DNA from 3 places in the Kitasatospora sp. NPDC088742 genome. Region 1 is predicted to be linked to each of the others. Evidence: predicted binding sites of a transcription regulator. Region 1 holds the regulator's gene; each other region holds the start of a gene.

Region 1 (3,204 bases):
GAGCCGAGGCCGGTCGGGCGGAAGCCGGCCCCGGCCTCCAGGGTGAGGGCGGCGGAGGGGACGGCGAACAGCTGGTCCAGGTCCGGTCGGACGGGCTTGCTGCGGCCGAAGAGCGAGTCGAGGAATCCCATGGCGCGTGCGGCTCCTCTCAGCGGCCGAGCTCGGCGGAGATCCGCCCGAGCTGGGCGAGCCGCTGCTCCAACGACGGGTGGGTGGACATCAGCTGACTCGCCGTCTCCCGGGCGCTCAGCGCGGGCGCGAAGTAGAAGGCGTTGTACGGCTGGGCCTTGCGCAGGTCCTCGGTCGGGATGGCGGAGATCTGGCCGGTGACCTTGGTCAGGGCGGAGGCCAGCGCGCTGGGCCGGCCGGTGAGTTGGGCGGCCGCGCGGTCAGCGGCCAGTTCGCGGTAGCGGGAGAGCAGCCGGGTGAGCAGGAAGCTGGCCGCGTAGACGACCATGCTGACCAGCGGGATCAGGATCATCGCGAGGGCGGCGTTGTTGTCCTTGCCGCCGCGCCCGTTCAGGAAGCCGCCGTAGAGCGCGACCCGGGTGATCACCCCGGCCAGCACGCCGAGGAAGCCGGCGATGGTCATCACCGCGACGTCCCGGTGGGCGACGTGCGAGAGCTCGTGGGCGAGCACGCCCTCCAGCTCCTCCGGCTCCAGCCGGCGCAGCAGGCCGGTGGTGACGCAGACCACCGCGTTCTGCGGGTTGCGGCCGGTGGCGAAGGCGTTGGGCATGTCGGTGTCGGTGACCGCCACCCGGGGTTTGGGCATGTCGGCCAGCGCGCAGAGCCGGTCGACGGTGCCGTGCAGCTGCGGGTACTCCTCGGGGGTGACCTCGCGGGCCCCCATGGCGCGTTGGGTGATCCGGTCGCTGAACCAGAACTGGGCGACGAAGAGCCCGCCGGAGATCAGCACCACCAGCGGCCAGGCCCCGCGGAGCAGCACGATCAGCACCCCGGTGAAGCCCACGTAGAGCAGCCCGATGACGAACATGGTCACGACCATCCGGCCGGTCAGGCCTCGGTCCGGGGCGAAGCGGGTGTGCGGTCCTGATGACATGTCTGCTCCCTATGTCCCGGTGTGTCCGCTTTCGATGCTGCCACTACCGAACGGCCCCCGGGGTGAGGCCCAACTGACGGAGCAACGAGGATCACCTGAGCGCCCCGTTCCTGCCGTCACCCATGGGCCTTACACTGGCTGGTACTGCCCTGGCACTCTGACCGTCTGAGTGCCAGCAGACCTGGCCGAGAGGGAGGTGGGTGCCATGTACGGCGAGCGGCCGTTGGACGACCGCAAGCTCGCGGTGCTGCGCGCCATCGTCCAGGACTACGTCGGGACGGAGGAGCCGGTCGGCTCCAAGGCCCTGGTCGAGCGGCACAACCTCGGGGTCTCCCCGGCCACCGTGCGCAACGACATGGCGGCCCTGGAGGAGGACGGCTACATCCACCAGCCGCACACCAGCGCCGGCCGGATCCCCACCGACAAGGGGTACCGGCTGTTCGTGGACCGGCTGGCCGAGGTCAAGCCGATGAGCTCTCCGGAGCGCCGGGCCATCCGGCACTTCCTGGACGGCGCGGTGGACCTGGACGACACGGTGGCCCGCACGGTCCGGCTGCTGGCGCAGCTGACCAGGCAGGTCGCGGTGGTCCAGTACCCCTCGCTGAGCCGTTCGACGGTCCGTCACGTCGAGCTGGTGGCACTGGCCCCGGCCAAGGTGATGCTGGTCCTGATCACCAACACCGGCCGGGTCGAGCAGCGGATGGTGGACTGTCCGGGCCCGGTCGGCGAGACGGTCCTGGCGGACCTGCGCTCGCGGCTGAACGCCCAGGCGGTGGGCCGGCCGCTGCCGGAGGTCCCGGGCCTGTTGGAGGACCTCCCGTCCACCTTCGAGCCCGCCGACCGGCCGGCGGTCTCCACCGTCCTGGCCACCCTGTTCGAGACCCTGGCGGAGCAGAACGAGGAGCGGATCATGCTGGCCGGCACGGCCAACCTGACCCGCTTCGGCCACGACTTCCCGCTCACCATCCAGCCGGTGCTGGAGGCGTTGGAGGAGCAGGTCGTCCTGCTCCGCCTCCTGGGTGAGACGGCGGACGCGGGGATGACGGTCCGGATCGGCCACGAGAACGCGTACGAGGGCCTCAATTCCACCTCGGTGGTCTCGGTCGGTTACGGTTCGGGCGATCAGAGTGTGGCGAAGCTGGGCGTGATCGGACCGACCCGGATGGACTACCCGGGCACAATGGGGGCGGTGCGAGCGGTGGCACGGTACGTGGGCCAGATCCTGGCCGAGTCGTAGGCGAGTCGTAGGAACAGCTCGAAGAACAGCACTGTTCAGGACCAGTCGCAGCACTTCTAGAGGCGGAACAAGCGGAGCATTTGGTGGCCACGGACTACTACGCGGTACTCGGCGTCCGACGGGATGCGGGGCAGGACGAGATCAAGAAGGCGTTCCGGCGCCTCGCCCGCGAACTGCACCCGGACGTCAACCCGGACCCCAAGACCCAGGAGCGGTTCAAGGAGATCAACGCCGCTTACGAGGTGTTGTCCGACCCGGCCAAGCGCCAGGTCTACGACCTCGGCGGTGACCCGCTCTCGCCCAACGGCGGCGGGGCCGGCGGCTTCGGCGCCGGGGCGGCGGGCTTCGGCTTCTCCGACATCATGGACGCGTTCTTCGGCGCGGCCTCGGGCCAGCGCGGCCCGCGCTCGCGCACCCGGCGCGGCCAGGACGCGATGATCCGGCTGGAGATCACCCTGGAGGAGGCCGCTTTCGGCACCACCAAGGAACTCCAGGTCGACACCGCCGTCACCTGCACGACCTGCAACGGCGAGGGCGCGGCCCCCGGCACCTCGGCGCAGACCTGTGACATGTGCCGCGGCAAGGGCGAGGTCTCCCAGGTCACCCGGTCCTTCCTGGGCCAGGTCATGACCTCCCGCCCCTGCCCGCAGTGCCAGGGCTTCGGCACCGTCGTCCCGACCCCGTGCCCCGAGTGCGCCGGCGACGGCCGGGTCCGCGCCCGCCGCACCCTGACGGTCAAGATCCCGGCCGGTGTGGACAACGGCACCCGGATCCAGCTGGCCGGTGAGGGCGAGGTCGGCCCCGGCGGCGGCCCCGCCGGTGACCTCTACGTCGAGATCGCCGAGACCGCCCACCCGACCTTCCAGCGCCGTGGGGACGACCTGCACTGCACCGTCACCATCCC
Region 2 (3,204 bases), on a different contig from region 1:
CCCTTGCCAGGTGGTGGCGCCAAGAGGATCCGTCCCCCTTCTACTTCGGCCCGCCAGCCCTCAGGGACGTCCAGCTCGCGCCAGGTCCGCAGCAGGTACTCCCACTGCGTGCCCTGCTCGGCCACCGTCGCAGTCATCGGCGAACTCCCCTCTCGCTGTTCGCCGTCGAAGTAGTCCTCGTCACCACCGTCGAGACCGCTCATGGGGTCGGCGTCGCACGAATGAGTGACCTGGGCGAGAACGCCGCGAGGCGGCCTCCCCCGGTGGGGAGACCGCCTCGTGGTCGTGGAACTGACCGATCCTCAGGAAGCCGAGGATCAGAAGTCCATGTCACCGCCCGGCATGCCGCCGCCGGCGGCCGCGGAGGCCTTCTCCGGCTTGTCGGCGATGACGGCCTCGGTGGTGAGGAAGAGCGCCGCGATGGAGGCGGCGTTCTGGAGGGCGGAGCGGGTGACCTTGGCCGGGTCGATGATGCCGGCGGCGATCAGGTCGACGTACTCGTTGGTCGCGGCGTTGAGGCCCCAACCGGACTCGAGGTTGCGGACCTTCTCCACGACGACGCCACCCTCGAGGCCGGCGTTGGTGGCGATCTGCTTGATCGGGGCCTCGAGCGCGACGCGCACGATGTTGGCACCGGTGGCCTCGTCGCCGGTCAGCTCCAGCTTGTCGAACGCGACCGCGGCCTGCAGCAGCGCGACGCCACCACCGGCGACGATGCCCTCCTCGACGGCGGCCTTCGCGTTGCGGACGGCGTCCTCGATGCGGTGCTTGCGCTCCTTGAGCTCGACCTCGGTCGCGGCACCGGCCTTGATGACGGCGACGCCACCGGCGAGCTTGGCCAGGCGCTCCTGGAGCTTCTCGCGGTCGTAGTCCGAGTCGGAGTTCTCGATCTCGGCGCGGATCTGGTTGACCCGGCCGGCGACCTGGTCGCTGTCGCCGCCACCGTCGACGATGGTGGTCTCGTCCTTGGTGATGACCACCTTGCGGGCGGTGCCCAGCAGGTCGAGACCGGCGTTCTCCAGCTTGAGGCCGACCTCCTCGGAGATGACCGTGCCACCGGTGAGGATGGCGATGTCGCCGAGCATGGCCTTGCGGCGGTCACCGAAGCCCGGGGCCTTGACGGCGACGGACTTGAAGGTGCCACGGATCTTGTTCACGACCAGGGTCGACAGGGCCTCGCCCTCGACGTCCTCGGCGATGATGACGAGCGGCTTGCCGCTCTGCATGACCTTCTCCAGCAGCGGGAGCAGGTCCTTGACCGAGCCGATCTTGGAGTTGGCGATCAGGATGTACGGGTCCTCGAAGGAGGACTCCATCCGCTCCAGGTCGGTGGCGAAGTAGGCCGAGATGTAGCCCTTGTCGAAGCGCATGCCCTCGGTGAGCTCGAGCTCCAGACCGAAGGTGTTGCTCTCCTCGACGGTGATGACGCCTTCCTTGCCGACCTTGTCCATCGCCTCGGCGATGAGCTCGCCGATCTGGGTGTCGGCGGCGGAGATGGAGGCGGTGGAGGCGATCTGCTCCTTGGTCTCCACGTCCTTGGCCTGCGCCAGCAGCTGGTCGGAGACGGCCTGGACGGCCTTCTCGATGCCGCGCTTCAGGGCCATCGGGTTGGCGCCGGCGGCGACGTTGCGCAGACCCTCGCGGACGAGCGCCTGGGCGAGCACGGTGGCGGTGGTGGTGCCGTCACCCGCGACGTCGTCGGTCTTCTTGGCGACCTCCTTGACGAGCTCCGCGCCGATCTTCTCGTACGGGTCCTCGAGCTCGATCTCCTTGGCGATGGAGACACCGTCGTTGGTGATCGTGGGGGCGCCCCACTTCTTCTCAAGGACGACGTTGCGGCCCTTGGGGCCCAGCGTCACCTTGACGGCGTCGGCAAGCTGGTTCATGCCGCGCTCGAGTCCGCGGCGAGCTTCCTCGTCAAAAGCGATGATCTTGGCCATCGGAAGTGGTCCTCCAGGACACGTCGACTGCGCCGGACCGGAGGGCGCCCGCGACGGACGGCCCTGGTGTGCGGGGGTCTTGTCCCCTACCGCTCCCGGGGGCCTCACCGACCCGGTCCGTTGTCACTCTCATGCTGTGAGTGCTAACGCCAATGATTAGCACTCTCGGGTATCGAGTGCAAGCCCAATCGTGATACGCGCGCCCGCGCCGGGGTCGCCCCCGGACACGACGGCAGGCCCGTACGACGTGGTGTCGTACGGGCCTGCCGGTGAAGCGTTGGAGACTGCCAGCCCGTGACCGAGCCGAGGCCCCGCAGGTGCGGAAGGTCAGACCGCCGGCGTACGGACCATGTCCGCCTGCGGGCCCTTCTGCCCCTGGGAGATCTCGAACTCGACCCGCTGGCCCTCCTCGAGGGTGCGGTAGCCGTCCATCTGGATCGCGCTGTAGTGGACGAACACGTCCGCACCACCGTCGACCGCGATGAAGCCGTAGCCCTTCTCCGCGTTGAACCACTTGACGGTGCCCTGAGCCATTCCGAACTCCCCTTGTGCTGTGCTGGCCCTTCGCGGGTCCACAGGATGCGGACCCAGGTCTGTACCGGCACACGCCCGAGGGAACCCCCCCTGGACGTAGCCGCGGTCAACGCTCGAACGCGCCGACCGCCGCTGAATGTATCCGGACAGACGCCCTCTGCAACAGGGTCAACTTCGCCGAATTCGCCATGTGACGAACGGGATGTGACGGGAGGAATGCCTCAACGAGCGGCAATTCGCTCCGGGCATAGCGGACCTATCGGGATGGAACTCCGTCAGATTTCTGACGCTGGCCTGACAGTTACCGTCTCAGCGCGAACGTCCCACGTCTCAACGGACGGACGGCCCCTGCGTGCACGACTCAGCAGTACCGCCGGGCGGGATTCGAAACATCCGATCCGAATCCGCACTCTACCCCCTGACACCTGACGGAATTTCACCGCGACATGCGGCGGGCCGCCACCGAATACCGGAATCATTCGTTCCGGTCGCGGTGGCGGCCCGTCGGCGCACTGCCGTTTCAGCAGCCCCCGGCCACGGCCGGAATGATCGAGATGTTGGCGCCGTCCTTGATCTCGGTCTCCAGGCCCTCGTCGAAGCGCACGTCGTCGTCGTTCACGTAGACGTTCACGAAACGGCGCAGCTTGCCGGCGTCGTCCAGCACCCGGGCGGCGATGCCGGGGTGGTTGGCGTCCAGGTCGGCCACCACGGCGGCCAGGGTGGCGCCCTC
Region 3 (3,204 bases), on a different contig from region 1:
GATCACGCAGACGCCGCCGGCCAGCTTGGCCAGGCGCTCCTGCAGCTTCTCGCGGTCCCAGTCCGAGTCGGTGTTGGCGATCTCGGCCTTGATCTGGGCGACGCGGCCCGCGACGGCGTCGGCGTCGCCGGCCCCGTCGACGACCGTGGTCTCGTCCTTGGTGATGGTGACGCGGCGGGCGGTGCCGAGCACCTCGACGCCGGCCTGGTCGAGCTTGAGGCCGACCTCCTCGGAGATGACGGTGGCACCGGTCAGGGTGGCCAGGTCACCGAGGATCGCCTTGCGGCGGTCGCCGAAGCCGGGAGCCTTCACCGCGACGGCGTTGAAGGTGCCGCGGATCTTGTTGACCACCAGGGTGGAGAGCGCCTCGCCGTCCACGTCCTCGGCGATGATCAGCAGCGGCTTGGAGGCGCCGCCCTGAAGGATCTTCTCCAGCAGCGGGAGCAGCTCCTGGATGGAGGAGATCTTGCCCTGGTTGATCAGGATGTACGGGTCCTCGAGGACCGCCTCCTGACGCTCCGCGTCGGTGACGAAGTACGGCGACAGGTAGCCCTTGTCGAACTGCATGCCCTCGGTGAAGTCCAGCTCCACGCCGAAGGTGTTCGACTCCTCGACGGTGATGACACCGTCCTTGCCGACCTTGTCGATCGCCTCGGCGATCAGGTCGCCGACCTGCTGGTCCTGGGCGGACAGGGACGCGACGGCGGCCACGTCCTCCTTGCCCTCGATCTCGCGGGCGACGGAGAGCAGGTGCGCCGAGACGGCGGCGACGGCCTTGTCGATGCCCTTCTTCAGGGCGGCCGGACCGGCGCCGGCGGCGACGTTCCGGAGACCCTCGTTGACCAGGGCCTGGGCGAGCACGGTGGCGGTGGTGGTGCCGTCACCGGCGACGTCGTTGGTCTTGGTGGCCACCTCCTTGACCAGCTGGGCGCCGAGGTTCTCGTACGGGTCGTCCAGCTCGACCTCACGGGCGATGGTGACACCGTCGTTGGTGATGGTCGGCGCGCCGAACTTCTTGTCGATGACGACGTTGCGGCCCTTGGGGCCGATGGTCACCTTCACCGTGTCGGCCAGCTTGTTGACACCGCGCTCGAGCGAGCGGCGGGCGTCCTCGTCGAACTGCAGGATCTTCGCCATGGTTCCGTTTCCTCTGGGGATCTACTGACTACGGGAGCCAACAACCGCGCCCCGGCCGCCGTCTGACGACGAGTGACCGGGGCGGGCTGGAACGACTTACTTCTCGATGATGGCGAGAACGTCGCGGGCCGAGAGGACGAGGTACTCCTCGCCCTGGTACTTCACCTCGGTGCCGCCGTACTTCGAGTACAGGACGATGTCGCCGACCGCGACATCGAGGGGAAGGCGCTGGCCATCCTCGAAGCGACCCGGGCCGACGGCCAGGACGACGCCCTCCTGGGGCTTCTCCTTGGCGGTGTCCGGGATAACCAGGCCGGAGGCCGTGGTGGTCTCGGCGTCGAGCGGCTGGACCACAATGCGGTCCTCGAGCGGCTTGATGGCAACCTTGCTGCTGGCGGTCACGTCCGAGCTCCCCTTCGGAGATTACGGGGTTGTTCTTCAGGTAGGTGGCGATGTGCACGCGTCCGCCGTCGCGGGGGTCGGACACGAGTCCATCGCGTTAGCACTCACCCGGTGGGGAGTGCCAGGAACGACCATAGGCCGCTGTTAGCACTCAGTCAACCAGAGTGCCAACGCCGCGCGTGGCGCTACGGAGGCCCGAAGGGCCGACCGGGGCGCGGGGAACTGCGCGAATCGGAAGGCCCCGACCCGTCTTCCGGGTACGGACAACCACTTACAAGTGCAGGCCCGCCCCCGGCACACGGGTCATCGCCTCCCGCCCCGCGCAGTTCCCCGCGCCCCCGGGGTGACCACCTTCCCCCAGCGCCGCAGGCGTGCCCACCCCGTCGGACCCGCGAGAATGGCCTCCGTGGAGATCGACGCGTTCAAGGCCCTGTTGACCGATCAGGGCCAGGCCCTGCTGGCCGAGTTGCGGGAGTTCAAGCCCGGCGAGGAGCTGGCGCTGGCCACCCGGCTGCGGAAGGAGCACCCCGCCGAACTGGTGACCGCCGCGTTGGCGCAGGCGCACCTGCGCCAACGCGCCCGCGCGAAGTTCGGCCCCGACGCCGACGCCATGTACTTCACCCCCGACGGAGTCGAACAAGCCACCCGCCGCAGCGTCGCCGAGTGGCGGGCGTCCCGCTTCGCGGCCCTCGGCGTCCGCCGCCTCGCGGACCTCTGCTGCGGGATCGGCGGCGACGCGATCGCGCTCGCCCGGGCCGGGGTGCACGTCCTGGCCGTCGACCGCGACCCGCTGACCTGCGCCGTCGCCACCGCCAACGCCGCCGCCCTGAACCTCACCGATCTCATCGAGGTCCGTGAGGCGGACGTCACCGAGGTCGACGTCACCGGCTACGACGCGGTCTTCACCGACCCGGCGCGCCGGACCGCCCGGGGCCGGGTGTTCGATCCGGAGGCGTACTCGCCGCCGCTCTCCTGGGCGGTCGAGGCCGCCCGCCGCACCCCGTTCGGGGCGCTCAAGGTGGCCCCGGGCATCCCGCACGAGCTGGTGCCGGAGGGCGCCGAGGCGGAGTGGGTGTCGGACCACGGCGAGGTCAAGGAGGCCGTCCTCTGGTTCGGCACCGAGGCAACGGCCCCGCACCGGGCCACCCTGCTCCCCGGCCCGCACACCCTGACGGGCGGTCACCTCCCCGACCCGGCGCCCGGCCCGGTCGGCCGGTACCTCTACGAGCCGGACGGCGCGGTGATCCGGGCCCACCAGGTGGCCGAGGTCGCCGAACAGGTCGAGGGCCGGCTGATCGACCCCAAGATCGCCTACCTCACCTCGGACCGCCTGGTGGCCACCCCGTACGCCCACGCCTACGAGCTCAGCGACGTGCTGCCCTACAACGTGAAGAAGCTCAAGGCCCTGCTGAAGGAGCGTCAGGTCGGCACCGTGGTCATCAAGAAGCGCGGCCTCTCCGTCACCCCCGAGGAGCTCCGCAAGCAGCTCAAGCCCAGCGGCCCGAACGAGGTCACCGTGATCCTGGCCCGGACCGACGACGGCCCGCTCATGATGCTCGGTCAGCCCGCCGGAGCCGCGATGTAGTCCTCCAGCCGGGCCACCGCGAAGCCCTGCTCCTGGATCCGGCGCAGCATCTCGGCGAACATCTCGGTCATCGTCTCGCC

What was found. Region 1 encodes HrcA, which represses chaperone genes, less so after heat shock. Its sites were predicted from a motif close to TTNGCACTCNGNNNNNCNGAGTGCNAA; they were not measured.
Region 2: groL (chaperonin GroEL) is a predicted target of HrcA. The motif match lies at 2,097-2,123, and genes of this name have one in related genera.
Region 3: groES (co-chaperone GroES) is a predicted target of HrcA. The motif match lies at 1,684-1,710, and genes of this name have one in related genera.

What each region holds. Positions count from the first base shown of each region.
Region 1 is NZ_JBVJLD010000025.1:75,618-78,821, forward strand. Features, by position in the region: gene pspAB (PspA-associated protein PspAB) at 1-131, opposite strand, end outside; gene htpX (zinc metalloprotease HtpX) at 149-1,063, opposite strand; gene hrcA (heat-inducible transcriptional repressor HrcA) at 1,269-2,300, shown strand; gene dnaJ (molecular chaperone DnaJ) at 2,384-3,204, shown strand, end outside.
Region 2 is NZ_JBVJLD010000021.1:36,705-39,908, reverse strand. Features, by position in the region: gene ACZ6ZR_RS18265 (Uma2 family endonuclease) at 1-203, opposite strand, end outside; gene groL (chaperonin GroEL) at 318-1,940, opposite strand; gene ACZ6ZR_RS18255 (cold-shock protein) at 2,268-2,474, opposite strand; gene ACZ6ZR_RS18250 (ubiquitin-like small modifier protein 1) at 2,995-3,204, opposite strand, start outside.
Region 3 is NZ_JBVJLD010000033.1:50,583-53,786, reverse strand. Features, by position in the region: gene groL (chaperonin GroEL) at 1-1,137, opposite strand, end outside; gene groES (co-chaperone GroES) at 1,234-1,539, opposite strand; gene ACZ6ZR_RS24505 (class I SAM-dependent methyltransferase) at 1,937-3,124, shown strand; gene ACZ6ZR_RS24500 (polysaccharide deacetylase family protein) at 3,100-3,204, opposite strand, start outside.